Regions from separate parts of the Streptomyces sp. NPDC098781 genome, predicted to be linked through region 1. Evidence: riboswitches for the same ligand, from Rfam matches in the RefSeq annotation. Region 1 holds a riboswitch; the other holds the start of a gene.
The links. Region 1 has a riboswitch for cobalamin ahead of ACIQWG_RS00450 (prenyltransferase/squalene oxidase repeat-containing protein). Riboswitches for the same ligand answer to the same signal wherever they lie in the genome.
Positions count from the first base shown of each region.

Region 2: it holds a riboswitch for cobalamin, as region 1 does, so the genes downstream of both, ACIQWG_RS19355 (ribonucleoside-diphosphate reductase subunit alpha) here and ACIQWG_RS00450 (prenyltransferase/squalene oxidase repeat-containing protein) in region 1, are expected to answer to the same signal.

Region 1 covers NZ_JBIWAK010000001.1:85,101-92,087, reverse strand. The annotation lists gene ACIQWG_RS00455 (hypothetical protein) at 1-722, opposite strand, end outside; gene ACIQWG_RS00450 (prenyltransferase/squalene oxidase repeat-containing protein) at 719-3,397, opposite strand; cobalamin riboswitch at 3,588-3,720, opposite strand; cobalamin riboswitch at 3,821-3,895, shown strand; gene ACIQWG_RS00445 (hypothetical protein) at 4,012-5,424, shown strand; gene ACIQWG_RS00440 (cobalamin-binding protein) at 5,526-6,455, shown strand; gene ACIQWG_RS00435 (DUF4430 domain-containing protein) at 6,462-6,950, opposite strand.
Region 2 covers NZ_JBIWAK010000004.1:538,636-545,622, reverse strand. The annotation lists gene ACIQWG_RS19355 (ribonucleoside-diphosphate reductase subunit alpha) at 1-2,349, opposite strand, end outside; cobalamin riboswitch at 2,474-2,616, opposite strand; gene ACIQWG_RS19350 (GNAT family N-acetyltransferase) at 2,652-3,158, opposite strand; gene mctP (monocarboxylate uptake permease MctP) at 3,232-4,860, opposite strand; gene ACIQWG_RS19340 (DUF3311 domain-containing protein) at 4,857-5,114, opposite strand; gene ACIQWG_RS19335 (YbdD/YjiX family protein) at 5,266-5,463, opposite strand; gene ACIQWG_RS19330 (carbon starvation CstA family protein) at 5,435-6,987, opposite strand, start outside.

The DNA of each region.
Region 1 (6,987 bases):
GGCGAGGCGCTCTTCGTCGGCTTCCGGTCCTTGGGGGCCTTGGGCTTCTTCGGCTTCGCCGACGAGGACCTGGCCGACGGAGGCGCCGGCTGCTCGGGTGCCGGACCGGTGTCCACGTCCGGTGTGAGCTCAGGGGCCTGGTCGTCGGAAGGCGGCTTGCCCCCGTCGCCTTGCGGGCGCGTGTTGTGGGCGCGGAGCTGATCCGGGGAGACGGTGGGCCGTCCTTCCGTGCCCTCGACGTTGGTGCCCCCGAACTGCCACAGGTCGACGCTGCCCGGCTTGGGCTTGTAGAGCATGGCGCCGAGCTGGCTGTACTCCCAGTCGTTGTCGCCGGGATCGGCGTGCCAGTACGACCAGTAGGCGGACGCCGGCGGCGTGAGGACACAGTCGTCCTCGGCCGGGGTGGGGAACTGCTTGCCGTCGCGGTAACCGCTGTAGCCGATCCGGCAGATGAACGCCGGGCCGTCGTGCCCGGTCCCGGTGGTACGCCAGCCGCCCTGATTGAGGAGCTCGTATCCGGTGGTGGGCGTCGTACCGCAGGAGCGCAGGATCGGCCCTCCCCAGTGGCTGAGGTCGACGGCGAGGACGGCGCCGGAGGTGGTGGTGCAGCGGCCCATCGGCTGCGGGTCGGCGGCGGCCGGGTCGGCGGTCGCGCCGAGGGCGGCGGCCGTCAGGGAGAGGGCCGCGACGAGCCGGACGGCGGTTCGGAAGCGGGTCGTCATGACCGCTCCTCCGCCACGGCCCGGCGTCGGGCCACGACGACCGTCCGCCAGCCGGCGCCCACCAGCAGCGCCGCGACGGCCCCGAGGGCGGCGACCTGGACGCCGGTGGACGCCAGGCCGCCGGACGAACCCTGGGCGCCGGTGCCGCCGGCGCTCCCGCCGGTGCCTCCCGTGTCGCCGGGCGTGACGATGTCCGGAACGGTTCCGCTCGGGCTCGGCGTGGGCTGCGGCGACGTGCCGTCCAGGCTGCGCTCCAGCTCACCGAAGGAGATGCCGGTGGCACCGCCCACCGCCTGGGTGGAGGCCCGCAGGTCGGAACCCTGCTGGCCTTCCTCGGCCACGTCGAAGCCGCCGTCGGGGTTCTGCCGGGCGGCGAGGAACTTGCGTGCGTCGGCGATCTCGTCGGCGTGGGCGGTGGCGTCCAGTGACAGGCCCTGTACGGCCAGGGCGGCCGAGTTGGTCGAGTTGCCGGCGGCGCCCGGGAATCCACCGTCGGACAGCTGCTTGGAGGCGATCCAGTCGAGCGCCTTGTCGACGGCCTGTTCGTGACCGCCGGCCAGGTCGACGGCCATCGCGGCGATCGCCGTGGAGTCCACGTCGGAGTCGCCGGTGGCCGGGATCAGGCTCGGCCAGGCGCCGTTGTCGTGCTGGAGGCTCAGCAGGTAGGCGATCGGTTCCTTGGCCGCCGCCGCCTCACCGGCGCGCAGTTGCGCCATGATCGCCAGGGACTGGGCGAACACGGACGGCGCGTAGGTGTAGGCGCCCTTCGCGGCGCAGGAGCGGTCGGGTGCGGTACTCGGAGCTGCGCATACGGCCTTGTCGAGGGCGGCGATCACGTCCTCGCCGCCGAAGTCGCGCGGGTCGCGGCCGACGGCCTCGGCGAGCAGCGCGGTCTTGCCGACCGCCCCGCCGACCGCGTAGGGCGTGCCGACGCCGGTCCAGTCGTGCACGGTGCGGCCCTCGCCGTCCTTGCCGCCCCGGTCGAGGAAGTCGACGATGCCGCGCAGCTTGGCGTTGTTCAGGCCGGTCGCGGCGAGGGCGTAGGCGCCGTCGATGGTCAGACCGAAGTCGGCTCGGCCGGTGGCGGGCCCGGCGGTGTAGTACTGCCCCTGCTCGAGGTTGGCGGCGCTGGTGAGGTAGGCGACGCCCTTCTCGAGGTCGGGTCCCTCGCCGTCGGCCGGCGGTGTGCTCGGGTCGTGGGTCGTCGGCGGGTCGGTCGGCTCGGGGTCCTCGGTGGTCAGCGCGGTCAGATCGGTGCCGGCGCCGGCCAGGACGGCGGGGGGCGTCGGGTAGAGAGAGGAATCCGTGGCGCCTTCCTCGAATCCGAAGCCGCCGTCGTCGAGTTGCTCCCGGGACAGCCAGCCGACCGCGGCGTCGGCGCGGGCGTTGTCGCCGAGCGCGCGCAGGGCCTGGGCGGCGTAGCCGGTCGCGGCGACGCTGCCCACGGTCGATCCCGTGTAGGCGGTGAAGGCGCCGTCCGCGCGCTGGGACTTCGTCAGATAGGTGCGTGCCTTCGCGACGGCGTCGTCGTGGCCGCCCGCCTCACCCAGGACCAGGGCGACCAGGCCGGTGGTGGCCGGGTCGCCGTCGCAGTTCTCGCCGGGGCGGATGAGGACGCTGGTGACGCCGCCGTCGGTGCACTGAAGTTGGGTCAGACGGTCTATGGCGTCCGCCGGAGGCGTCTTGCCGGCCCGCAGTAGGGCCAGCACGGACAGCGCCTGGCCGTCGGTGTAGGCGGCGTTGCGGAAGTCGCCCTTCGCGGTACAGCCGGATTCGGGGCCGGCCGCGCAGACGTTCTTCGCGAGATCGCCGACGAGGTCGTGGCCGCCGAAGCCGGACGGGTCGCCCTCGGTGATCTCCGCCAGCAGGGCCAGGCGTGCCGCTGCGGTGGCGTCGGGGGCCTGGTCGGTGCCGGACGGATAGGCGTAGGAGCCGGTGTGGCCGGCGAGGAAGGCGGTGACCTTGTCCAGGGCGGGGCCCTTGCCCTCGGCGGCGGCGAGGGCGTACGCGGTCTCGGTGGTCAGCAGGTAGTTGGGGGTCTCGGCGCCGTCGTCCACGACGCGTTCCCCGTCCGTCAGACGGCCCTTGAGCCAGGTCGCCGCGCCGGCCAGGTCCACATCGCCGGGTGCTCCGGTGGGGGTGCCGGGGTCCGGGGTGCCGCTGCCGCCGTCCGCGCGGACGTCGTCGGGGCTGAAGGTCGGCTTGCCCGTGGAGCCGCCCACGTCGGTGCCGCCGAACACCCAGGCGTCGACGTCGCCGTCATGGAGTTTGCGGTCCATGGCGCCGTACTGGCTGTAGGACCACTCCTCCTGGCCGGGAGCGGCGGTCCAGTAGGACCAGTAGGCCGTGGCGGGCGGGGTCAGGACACAGGACTCCTGGTCGGGAGTCGGGTACTGCGTAGCGGAGTTGAAGGATCCGTGGCCGATGCGGCAGATGAAGGCCGGGCCGTCGTGCTCGGTGCCGGTGGTGCCGAAGCCGCCCTCGTGGAGAAGCTCGTAGCCGGTGGTCGGGGTGGTGTCGCAGCCGCGTACCACGTCACCGCCGAACGGTCCGAAGTCGACGGCGACGATCGCGCCCTCGGTGGCGGTGCACTCGCCGATCGGGTCCGCCGTGGCCGGGGTGACCGTGAGGAAGGTCACCGCGGTTCCCACGAGCAGCGCCAGTGCCGACAGCAACGCCGTCAACGGCCCGCGTCTGGTCCCCGTACGTCCGGTTCTGTGTCTGTCCGTCCCCACTACGGCCCCCGGTCCCTCGCTGTGTGGCCGACGCGGCAAGAGACGTGGGTGAGGGCCGTCACCTGCGGGGGTTCTCCCGCCGGGACGGCTGGTCGCACCACGCCGCAGTCCGCGACGGCGTTCTTTGCGTTCGTTGCTGAGAGCACGCGCCAGGTGTTCCGGCTCGCCCGGCCGAGGCCGGGCTCACGGTTGCGGGACAGCGCCGGGATCTCACCGGCTTCCCCTGGAACCGCGTGCATGTCAGCCGGATTTGAACATGGTTCACAGACAGCGTCAAGGAGAGGCACAGGGGTGGCAAGAGCGCTTCCGGGACAACTCTGGCGGCGGTGGCGGGAGTCGAGTAGCGTCCTGGGCTGCCACATGGGGGAATCCGGTGAGAGGCCGGGGCTGACGCGCAACGGTGTGGAACGGCGGGGGCCGTTCCGAGCCCGAATGCCCATGGCGGCAAGCACCTTTGGAAGCCATCCCGCGTCCCGGACGGCGGCCGCTCCCGATGCCGCGCCGTCCGGGCAACGGGATTCGGGGTCGACGTCCCTCATTCCCAGGAGCCGTCCATGCCCCGTCCCGCGTCCCTTCGGCGTCCCGTACTCGTGGCGTCCGCCGCGCTCAGCGCGTTCGTCCTGACGTCCCTGCCCGCATCGGCCACCTCCACCCCGGCACAGATAGCCACGGCGAAGACCAACGGCGTCGCCTACCTCAAGACCCTCCAGGCCGCCGACGGTTCGTACGCGGGGGCGGGGCTGTCCAACGAATGGGCGTTCAGCGCCTTCGCGGCGGCCGGGACCGCCGCCGTGGACGTCACGCCGGGCGGCGACACCAGCAAGAACGCGAGATCCGTCTACCGCACCCTGCTCTCCACCACGAGCTGGCCGTCGGCCTCGCCTGTCGTCACCGACTACGAGCGGGCCACCCTCAACGCCTACGCCACCGGTATCGACCCGGCCCGGGTCTCGGCCTCCCGCAATCTCGTCGCCGACGTCTACCGCTACTGGCAGACCGCCGAGCCCGGCTACTTCGGCCCCTCCGCCAACTTCAACGGCACGGTGTTCGCCGCTCTGGCGTTGAACGGCGCCAAGACCCAGGCGGGCCAGACCCGCATCCCCCAGACGCTGCGGAACGCGATGATCACCCGCATCCGCGCCAACCAGCACGACGACGGCGGCTGGAACTACTCCAAGGCCGAGGGCGACCCGGCCAAGCTGGCCGCCGCCAGCGATGTGGACATGACCGGCGCGGCGATGGCGGCGCTGTGCGTCTCCGGGGTGCCGAACACCGACATCGACATCGTCCAGGCCAAGGCGTTCCTGAAGAGCAAGCTGGTGCCGAACAGCGGTGCCTTCAACGCCATGTTCGGCATCAACACCGACTCCAACGGCTGGGCGGTCTCGGGCCTGAACGCCTGCGGCATCAACCCGCAGACGGGTGACTTCCTCACCTCTATGGGCAAGACACCCGTGGACTTCCTGATCGCACAGCAGATCAACCCCGGCGGAGGCTTCAAGTACCTGCCGAGCGACACCCAGCCCTCCGCGTACGCCTCCATCGACGCGGTGCGCGCCCTCGCGGGCGGCGGTTTCACCTCGGCCCCGCCCGTACCGGTCACCCCCGGCGCTCCGCAGTGGGTCGCCCAGGGCTCCTTCACCTCCGGTACGGCGACCAAGCTGGCGCTGACCGTGGACGACGGCGCCGGCGGGCTCAAGGTCTGCTCGGTGTCCCTCACCCCGACCGGCGGTACGACGACACTGGGTGCTGTCCTCGACGCCGCCCTCGGCGCGGCCACCCCGTCGGGCTGTGTGACCGGGGTGACCCCTTCGTCCGGCACGGGCACCGTCACCGCGGTCAACGGCAAGGCGAACAGCGGGTCCAACACCTGGAAGGTCAGCGTGGACGGCTCGTCCTTCGCGGGCGCCACGCGAGGCAAGGTGATCAACGTCGGGGACACGATCGCGCTACGCTGGGGAGCCTGATCCAGCAGGCGGGCGCCTAGGGCCTGTCGTTTGGATCATGCCGACAGGCGCAGTTCCTCTCAGCCGACCTGATCCAAACGACAGGCCCTAGAGTCACAGGTATGCGCATCGTCTCTCTGCTGCCCGCCGCGACCGACATCGTGGCCGAGCTCGGCCTCATGGAGAGGCTGGCCGGACGGACCCACGAGTGCGACTGGCCGCCCGCCGCGGTGACCGGCGTTCCCGTCGTCACGGGGGCGGAGTTCACCGCGGACGACCTCACCAGCCGGGAGATCTCCGACGCGGTGGGCGGTTCGGCGCACTCGGGGTCGTCCCTGTACACCCTCGACACGCAGGCGCTGGCGGAGCTCCGGCCGGATGTCGTCCTCACCCAGGACCTGTGCGACGTGTGTGCCGTGTCGTACGAGAAGGTGAGCCGCGCCGTACGCGTGCTCGACGCCGACACGCGTGTGCTCAGCCTGGAGCCGCGCACCCTCGACGACGTCCTGGACTGTCTGGTCACGGTCGGCGAGCTGCTCGGTGTGCGGGAGCGGGCCGAGCAACGGCGGGCGGAACTGCGGGCCCGGCTCGAACGGGTGCGCGGCGCGGTGGAGGGGCGGACCAGGCCCCGTGTCGTGGCCGTCGAGTGGCTGGACCCGCTGTGGCCCGCGGGGCACTGGGTCCCGGAGCAGATCACGTGCGCCGGGGGCGAGCCGCTGCTCGCCGCGCCGGGCGAGCACACCAAGCCGATGACCTGGGAGGCCGTTCGCTCGGCCCGGCCGGATGTCGTTCTGGTACTGCCCTGCGGCTTCGCTCCCGAACGGACCCTGCGTGAAAGGGAGTTGCTGACCGAGCTGCCGGGCTGGGCGGACCTGCCCGCCGTCCGTACCGGCCGGGTGTGGGTGCTCGACGGACCGGCGTACTTCAACCGCCCCGGCCCACGTGTCGTGCGCGGCGCGGAGGTGCTGGCCCAGGTCCTGCACGGGGTGCCGGCCGGGAAGGCGGTGTCGGCGGCCGAGGCCCGTCCCTTCGAGGACGGCCCCGGCCGCTGACAGCGGCTAGAACTGCGTCCAGGTGAAGGCCACTTGGTCCCCGGCGCTCAGCTTGAACTGGCAGCCGCCGACCGGGATCGACGTGCCGTTGACGGATATGTTCCAGTAGGCGACGCCGCCGCCGCTGACGTCCTTGATGGTCTCGACGGAGTAGTCGTCGAAGGACGCGTACCAGGTGCCGTCCCAGGTGAAGTCACGCTTGCGGGCGGCGTCGTCGAGGGCGGCCGTGGGTGTCGGCACGGCACTGGCGTGCGCGCCGCCGTTGGTGCCGTCGCATCTGTGCGTACCACCGGTGGCCGTGGTCACCTCATGCCCCTTGGTCCGGATCTTCCCCTTGAACAGGGTCCCGTCCGGGCCCTGGACGGTCAGGGTCACCTTGACCGGCGTGTTCGTACGGGCGGCGGGCTGCGCGTGGGCCACGGCCGGCGCCGATGCGAGGGCCAGGCCGAGGGCGATGGAGGCGGTCAGCGTGCGGGGTGTGCGAGTGCGGTGCAAGAGAGTGCCCCTTTCGGGCGGTGACGGCCCGCGGCCC
Region 2 (6,987 bases), on a different contig from region 1:
GTTTTCCAGGGAGCAGGCGACGGCGTCGGGCTCGGCGACCTGCTGGACGGGGATGGTCTTCTCGGGCTGGGCGGTCTGGCTCTGGGCGGCGCGGGCGATGCGGGTCGCCGGGCGGGAGCGCAGGTAGTACGTCGTCTTCAGACCTGACTTCCAGGCGTACGCGTACATCGAGGAGAGCTTGCCGATGGTCGGCGTCTCCAGGAACAGGTTCAGGGACTGCGACTGGTCGAGGAACGGCGTGCGCGCCGCCGCCATGTCGATCAGGCCGCGCTGCGGGATCTCCCACGCGGTGCGGTACAGCGCCCGTACGTCCGCCGGGATCCAGGCGAAGTCCTGCACCGAGCCGTTGGAGTCGCGCAGCGCCTCACGGGTGCGGGCGTCCCAGACGCCGAGCGCCTTGAGGTCGTCGACCAGGTAGGAGTTCACCTGGAGGAACTCGCCGGACAGCGTCTCGCGCTTGAACAGGTTGGAGACCTGCGGCTCGATGCACTCGTAGACGCCCGCGATGGACGCGATGGTGGCGGTCGGGGCGATGGCGAGCAGCAGGGAGTTGCGCATGCCGGTCGTGGCGATACGGTCGCGCAGGGCCGCCCAGCGCTCCGGCCAGGTGAGCTCGACACCGTAGTGGTCGGGGTGCAGCACACCCTGGGCGGTACGGGTCTTCTGCCAGGCCGGCAGCGGGCCGTTGCGCTCGGCGAGGTCGGCGGAGGCCTCGTACGCGGCGAGCATGATGCGCTCGGCGATCCGGGTCGAGAGCTGCTTCGCCTCGGGCGAGTCGAAGGGCAGCCGAAGCTTGAAGAAGACGTCCTGGAGGCCCATCGCACCGAGACCGACCGGCCGCCACTTGGCGTTGGACCGGCCCGCCTCGTCGGTCGGGTAGAAGTTGATGTCGACGACGCGGTCGAGGAAGGTGACGGCGGTGCGGACGGTGTCGTCGAGCCGCTCCCAGTCGAGGTCGCCGTCGCGGACGAACGCGCCGAGGTTCACCGACCCCAGGTTGCAGACCGCCGTCTCCCCGTCGTCGGTGACCTCCAGGATCTCCGTGCAGAGGTTGGAGGAGTGGACGACATGGCCCGGCAGGGCGGTCTGGTTGGCGGTGCGGTTGGCGGCGTCCTTGAAGGTCATCCAGCCGTTGCCGGTCTGCGCGAGGGTGCGCATCATCCGGCCGTACAGATCACGGGCCGGGATGGTCTTGCGCGCCAGCCCCGCGGCCTCCGCCTTGCGGTACGCCGCGTCGAACTCCTCGCCCCACAGGTCGACCAGCTCCGGCACGTCCGACGGCGAGAACAGCGACCACGGCTCGTCGCCGTTGACCCGGCGCATGAACTCGTCCGGGATCCAGTGCGCGAGGTTGAGGTTGTGCGTACGGCGGGCGTCCTCACCGGTGTTGTCGCGCAGCTCCAGGAACTCCTCGATGTCGGAGTGCCAGGTCTCCAGGTACACCGCGGCGGCGCCCTTGCGCCGGCCGCCCTGGTTCACGGCGGCCACGGAGGCGTCGAGGGTCTTCAGGAACGGAACGATGCCGTTGGAGTGGCCGTTGGTGCCGCGGATCAGCGAACCGCGGCTGCGGATGCGGGAGTACGCGATACCGATGCCGCCGGCGTGCTTCGAGAGACGGGCGACCTGGTGGTAGCGGCCGTAGATGGAGTCCAGCTCGTCCAGCGGGGAGTCGAGGAGGTAGCAGGACGACATCTGGGGGTGCCGGGTGCCGGAGTTGAAGAGCGTGGGGGAGGAGGGGAGGTAGTCGAGGCGGCTCATGAGCCCGTAGAGCGCGGCGACTTCGTCCAGCGACCTCGCGGTGTCGTCCTCGGCGAGACCGGCGGCGACGCGCAGCATGAAGTGCTGGGGCGTCTCGATGACCTTGCGGGTGATGGGGTGCCGGAGCAAATAGCGGCTGTGCAGGGTGCGCAGGCCGAAGTAGCCGAAGCGGTCGTCGGCGCCGGTGTCGACCAGGGAGTCGAGACGGGCCGCGTGGATTCGCGCGAACTCGGCGGTGCGGTCGGCGATGAGCCCCTCGCGGTGGCCGACCGCGACCGACTCGGTGAAGGACGTGACACCCTGCGAGGCGGCCTCGGCGGCGATGGAGATGGTCAGCAGCCGGGCGGCGAGCCGTGAGTAGGCCGGGTCCTCGGAGATCAGGCCGGCGGCCGCCTCGGTGGCCAGCTCGCGCAGCTCCGTCTCGTCCGCGCGGGCGGACCGGCCGCGCAGCGCGGCGGCGGCGACCCGGCCGGGGTCGGCGTCGGGGAGGTCGGCGGTCAGCTCGGTCAGGAGCCGCAGCAGCGCGGCACCGGGACCGTCGTTGTCCTGTTCGACCGCTGCTGAACCCGGTTCGGCTGGCGCGATGGTCACGTGGGGCTCTCCCTCGCTCGGCACGGGGGCCTCGCCGAGGGCAGGGGGCAGCACACGAGCGCACGGGGCGTCGCGTCCACCGGCCCATTCCACGAGGCCCGGACGTCAGGGCGCACCGGCCGGGCGGCCGGGCGCAGCTGTCGGCAGGTCCTCGGACTGACTCCCGTGCGCAGATACGCACAAGTACACCGTTGCGGGACAGTTCCGGATTCGCACCGGATTCCCCTGCGGCGACAGCGAGCACGAGCATACATCTTGTGCCGGGCTGTCGTATCACCACCAGATGTTGTGTCGCGCTGGTTTCAGAGCGTCAACTCGTAGGTGAGAAGAGTGATGTCGTCCAGCTCCGGGATCGGATTCCAGTCCCGATCGGGTGTGCGGACGAAGCCCAGGCGTTCGTAGATGCGGTGGGCGCCGTGCATGGTGCGCTGGGTCGACAGGACGATCCGTACACAGCCCTCCGTGGCCCGTGCGCGGTCGACGCAGGCGCGCACGAGCGCCTCTCCGGCGCCGCGTCCGCGTGCCGCCCGGTCGACGGCGAGCATGCGGATCTCGGCCTCGCCGGAACGCGCGATGTCGGCCATCGGGCCGCCGCTCGGCACGAAGGTCACGCCGCCCAGCAGGCGGTCCTTCTCGACGGCCACCAGCACGTCGGCGGCCGCCGCGCGTTTGGCCACGTCCCTGAGTTCGCCGAGGTACTCGTCGCTCTCGCCGAAGTCGAGAAGGCCGTCCTGTAGATAGGCCTGGGCGGTGATCTCGCCGAGGGCGTCGTACTCGGCGGTTCCGGCCTGCCGGATCACGATGTCCATAGGGGCGAGTCTGCCGGACACATACGACGGCGGGCCGCCGGATTTCTCCGACGGCCCGCCTGGTCCGAGCCGCTCAGTGGGACGAACCCGCCGTCGCCGGCGGCAGTTCCACCTGGACGCCCGGGTCGCCGGCGTCCGCCGTGTAGTCCTCCGGCTTCGTCTCGTCGATGCCCTCCGGAGCCTTCGCCGCCTTCAGGGCGAAGGTCAGGACCACCGTCACCAGGACGTTGAGCACGAACGCGGTGAGGCCGATGTAGCCGATCTCGCCGATGCCCGGGATCTCCTTCGCCGAGCCACCGAAGTGCTTCTGGGTCGGGGAGGCGACGCCGTACGCGGCGACTGTGCCGTAGATCATGCCCACCGCCCAGCCGGCCAGCAGCGCCCAGCGGTGGAACCAGCGGGTGAACAGGCCGCCGACCAGGGCCGGGAAGGTCTGAAGGATCCAGATGCCGCCCAGCAGCTGGAAGTTGATGGCGACCGTCTTGTCCATGGTCAGGACGAAGACCAGGGCGCCCACCTTCACCAGCAGGGACACGATCTTGGAGACCTTGGTCTCCTGCGCGGGCGTCGCGTCCGGCTTGATGAAGTCCTTGTAGATGTTGCGGGTGAAGAGGTTCGCGGCCGCGATCGACATGATCGCCGCCGGTACCAGCGCGCCGATGCCGATCGCCGCGAAGGCCACGCCCGCGAACCAGGACGGGAACATGTTCTCGAACAGCTGGGGGATGGCCAGCTGGCCGTTCTCCACCTTGATGCCGGCCGCGATCGCCATGAAGCCCAGCAGCGCCAGCAGGCCCAGCATCAGGGAGTACAGCGGCAGGATCGTGGTGTTGCGGCGGATCACCTCACGGCTGCGGGAGGAGAGCGTCGCGGTGATCGAGTGCGGGTACATGAAGAGCGCGAGCGCGGAGCCCAGCGCCAGCGTGGCGTACGTCCACTGCCCCGGCTCACCCGGCGCCAGCGCACCGCGTGGCGCGCCCGTGGCCGGGTTGGTCTGGCTGTAGGCCTCGCCCGCCTTGGCGAAGATCTCGTCGAAGCCGCCGAGCTTGATCGGGATGTAGATGATCGCCACCGCGATGACGATGTAGATCAGTGTGTCCTTCACGAACGCGATCAGCGCGGGGGCCCGCAGACCCGAGGAGTAGGTGTACGCCGCCAGCACGCCGAAGGCGATCAGCAGCGGCAGGTCCTTGATGAACCAGTTCGTGTCCTCGCCGCCGCCGACGCCCATCACGTCCAGCACCGCCTGGATGCCGACGAGCTGGAGGGCGATGTACGGCATCGTCGCGAGGATGCCCGTCACGGCCACCGCCAGCGACAGGCCCTTCGAGCCGAAGCGCCCGCGTACGAAGTCCGAGGTCGTCACATAGCCGTGCTTGTGGGAGACCGACCACAGACGCGGCAGGAAGGTGAAGACCAGCGGGTAGACGAGGATCGTGTACGGCACCGCGAAGAAGCCGGCCGCGCCCGCCGCGTAGATCGCCGCGGGTACGGCGACGAAGGTGTACGCCGTGTACAGGTCGCCGCCGAGCAGGAACCAGGTGACCCAGGTGCCGAACGACCGGCCGCCCAGGCCCCATTCGTCGAGGCTGTGCTCGTTCTCGGCCTTGCGCCAGCGCGCGGCGAGGAAGCCCATGACCGTGACGGCCAGGAAGAAGAAGATGAAGACGGCGAGTGCGACGCCGTTCACGCCGTCCTTCACTTGGCGGCACCCCCCTTGCGGGCCCGCTGGTCACGCTGCCACAGCTTGTACGCGGTCATCGTGAGCGCCGTGGAGATGAGCACCCACAGCATCTGGTACCAGTAGAAGAACGGGATGCCGATGAAGGCCGGGTCGACCTTCGCATACGAACCGACCCACAGCATCGCCACGAAGGGCGCTGCGAGGCAGAGCGCGATGACGACCCGGACGGGCGTCACCACCGGCCCTCTGTTCACTTCTGGGGCATCTGACATCTGACGGCTCCGTCCCCTCACTGATCACCTGAGAAACGCCCGGGCAATCTAGGTGACGGTGCAACTACAGCGGAAGCCCCTGTCCGCATATCGGATGTGGAGGATTGGTGTGCACCCTGGCGTGCCCGTCTGTCGTCCGGCGTGGGTGCGCTCAGCAGCAGCGGAACCCCTGGCTGGGGTCGGCCTCCTGACGGTCCGTCCGCATCCGCTCGAAGTCCCGCCGGGAGGGCACGTCCGCGTCCGGATGCCCAAGTCGGATGTGGGCGACATAACGGTCGTACGCCGACTCGTCGGTCAGCTCCCGCACGTACCAGCGCACGCTACCGAGGACCCGCCGAAGCGACCGCACCGCGCTCCTCCTCCTTCTCCTCCTTCGTGGGGAACAGCCCGGCCGGAGCGACGATCTTCGACTCGACGTACGGCGCCTCGCTGAGCGTGGACAGGGCCGGGCGGCGCACGTGCCGTACGCAGACGCGGGCGGCGTCGGCGATCACCACGACGATCAGGACGGCCAGGACCGCCGAGAGGACGCCGTCCACCGTGGAGTTGGTGACCACCGTGTGCATGTCGTCCATGGTCTTGGCGGGCGGCAGGATCTCGCCGCGGTCGATGGCGTCCTGGAAGACCTGGCGCTGCTTGAAGAAGCCGACCTTCGGGTCGCTGGAGAACACCTTCTGCCAGCTCGCGGTGAGCGTCACCGTGGCGTCCCAGGCGAGCGGAACGCCGGTGATCCAGGCCCACTTGAGGCGCCCGGACTTCACCAGCAGGGTGGTGCAGACGGCGAGGGCGACCGCCGCGAGCAGCTGGTTCGAGATGCCGAAGATCGGGAAGAGCTGGTTGATGCCGCCGAGGGGCTCGTGGACGCCGACCCACAGGAAGTAGCCCCACAGAGCGCACACGATCGCGCTGGTGATGGCGAGTCCAGGCTTCCAACTGACGTTCCTGAAGGGGCGGTAGACGTTGCCCAGCATGTCCTGGAGCATGAACCGGCCCACGCGGGTGCCGGCGTCCAGCGCGGTCAGGATGAACAGCGCCTCGAACATGATCGCGAAGTGGTACCAGAAGGCCCGCAGGCCGCCGCCGGTGACCTGCGAGAAGATCTCCGAGACACCGATGGCGAGCGTGGGCGCGCCGCCGGTCCGGGACAGTAGCGAGGCCTCCTCGACGTTCTCCGCCGCCCGGGCGAGCGCCTCGGGGGAGATCTGGTAGCCCCAACTGCCCACGACCTGCGAGGCGTTCTGCACGGTGTCGCCGATGACCCCGGCGGGCGCGTTCATCGCGAAGTACAGGCCCGGGTCGATGATGCTGGCCGCCACCAGCGCCATCACGGCGACCGACGACTCCATCAGCATGGAGCCGTAGCCGATCATCCGGACCTGGGTCTCCTTCTGGATCATCTTCGGTGTCGTACCGGAGGAGATCAGCGCGTGGAAGCCGGACAGGGCGCCGCAGGCGATGGTGATGAAGACGAAGGGGAAGAGCGAGCCGGCGAAGACCGGGCCGTCGCCGCGTGAGGCGAAGTCCGTGACCGGGTCCATCTTGAGCGTCGGCAGCGCGACCACCACGCCGAGGGCGAGCAGGAAGATCGTGCCGATCTTCATGAAGGTCGAGAGGTAGTCGCGCGGCGCCAGCAGCATCCACACCGGCAGGATCGAGGCGATGAAGCCGTACGCCACCATCCAGATGACCAGCGTCGAAGGCGCGAGCGTGAAGGTGTCGGCCCAGGACGACTCGGCCACCCAGCGGCCCGCGACCAGGGCGAACAGCAGCAGCGCGACGCCGATGAGCGAGACCTCGGCGACCCGCCCGGGACGCAGCACCCGTAGATAGAAGCCCATCAGCAGGGCGATCGGGACGGTCATCGCGATCGAGA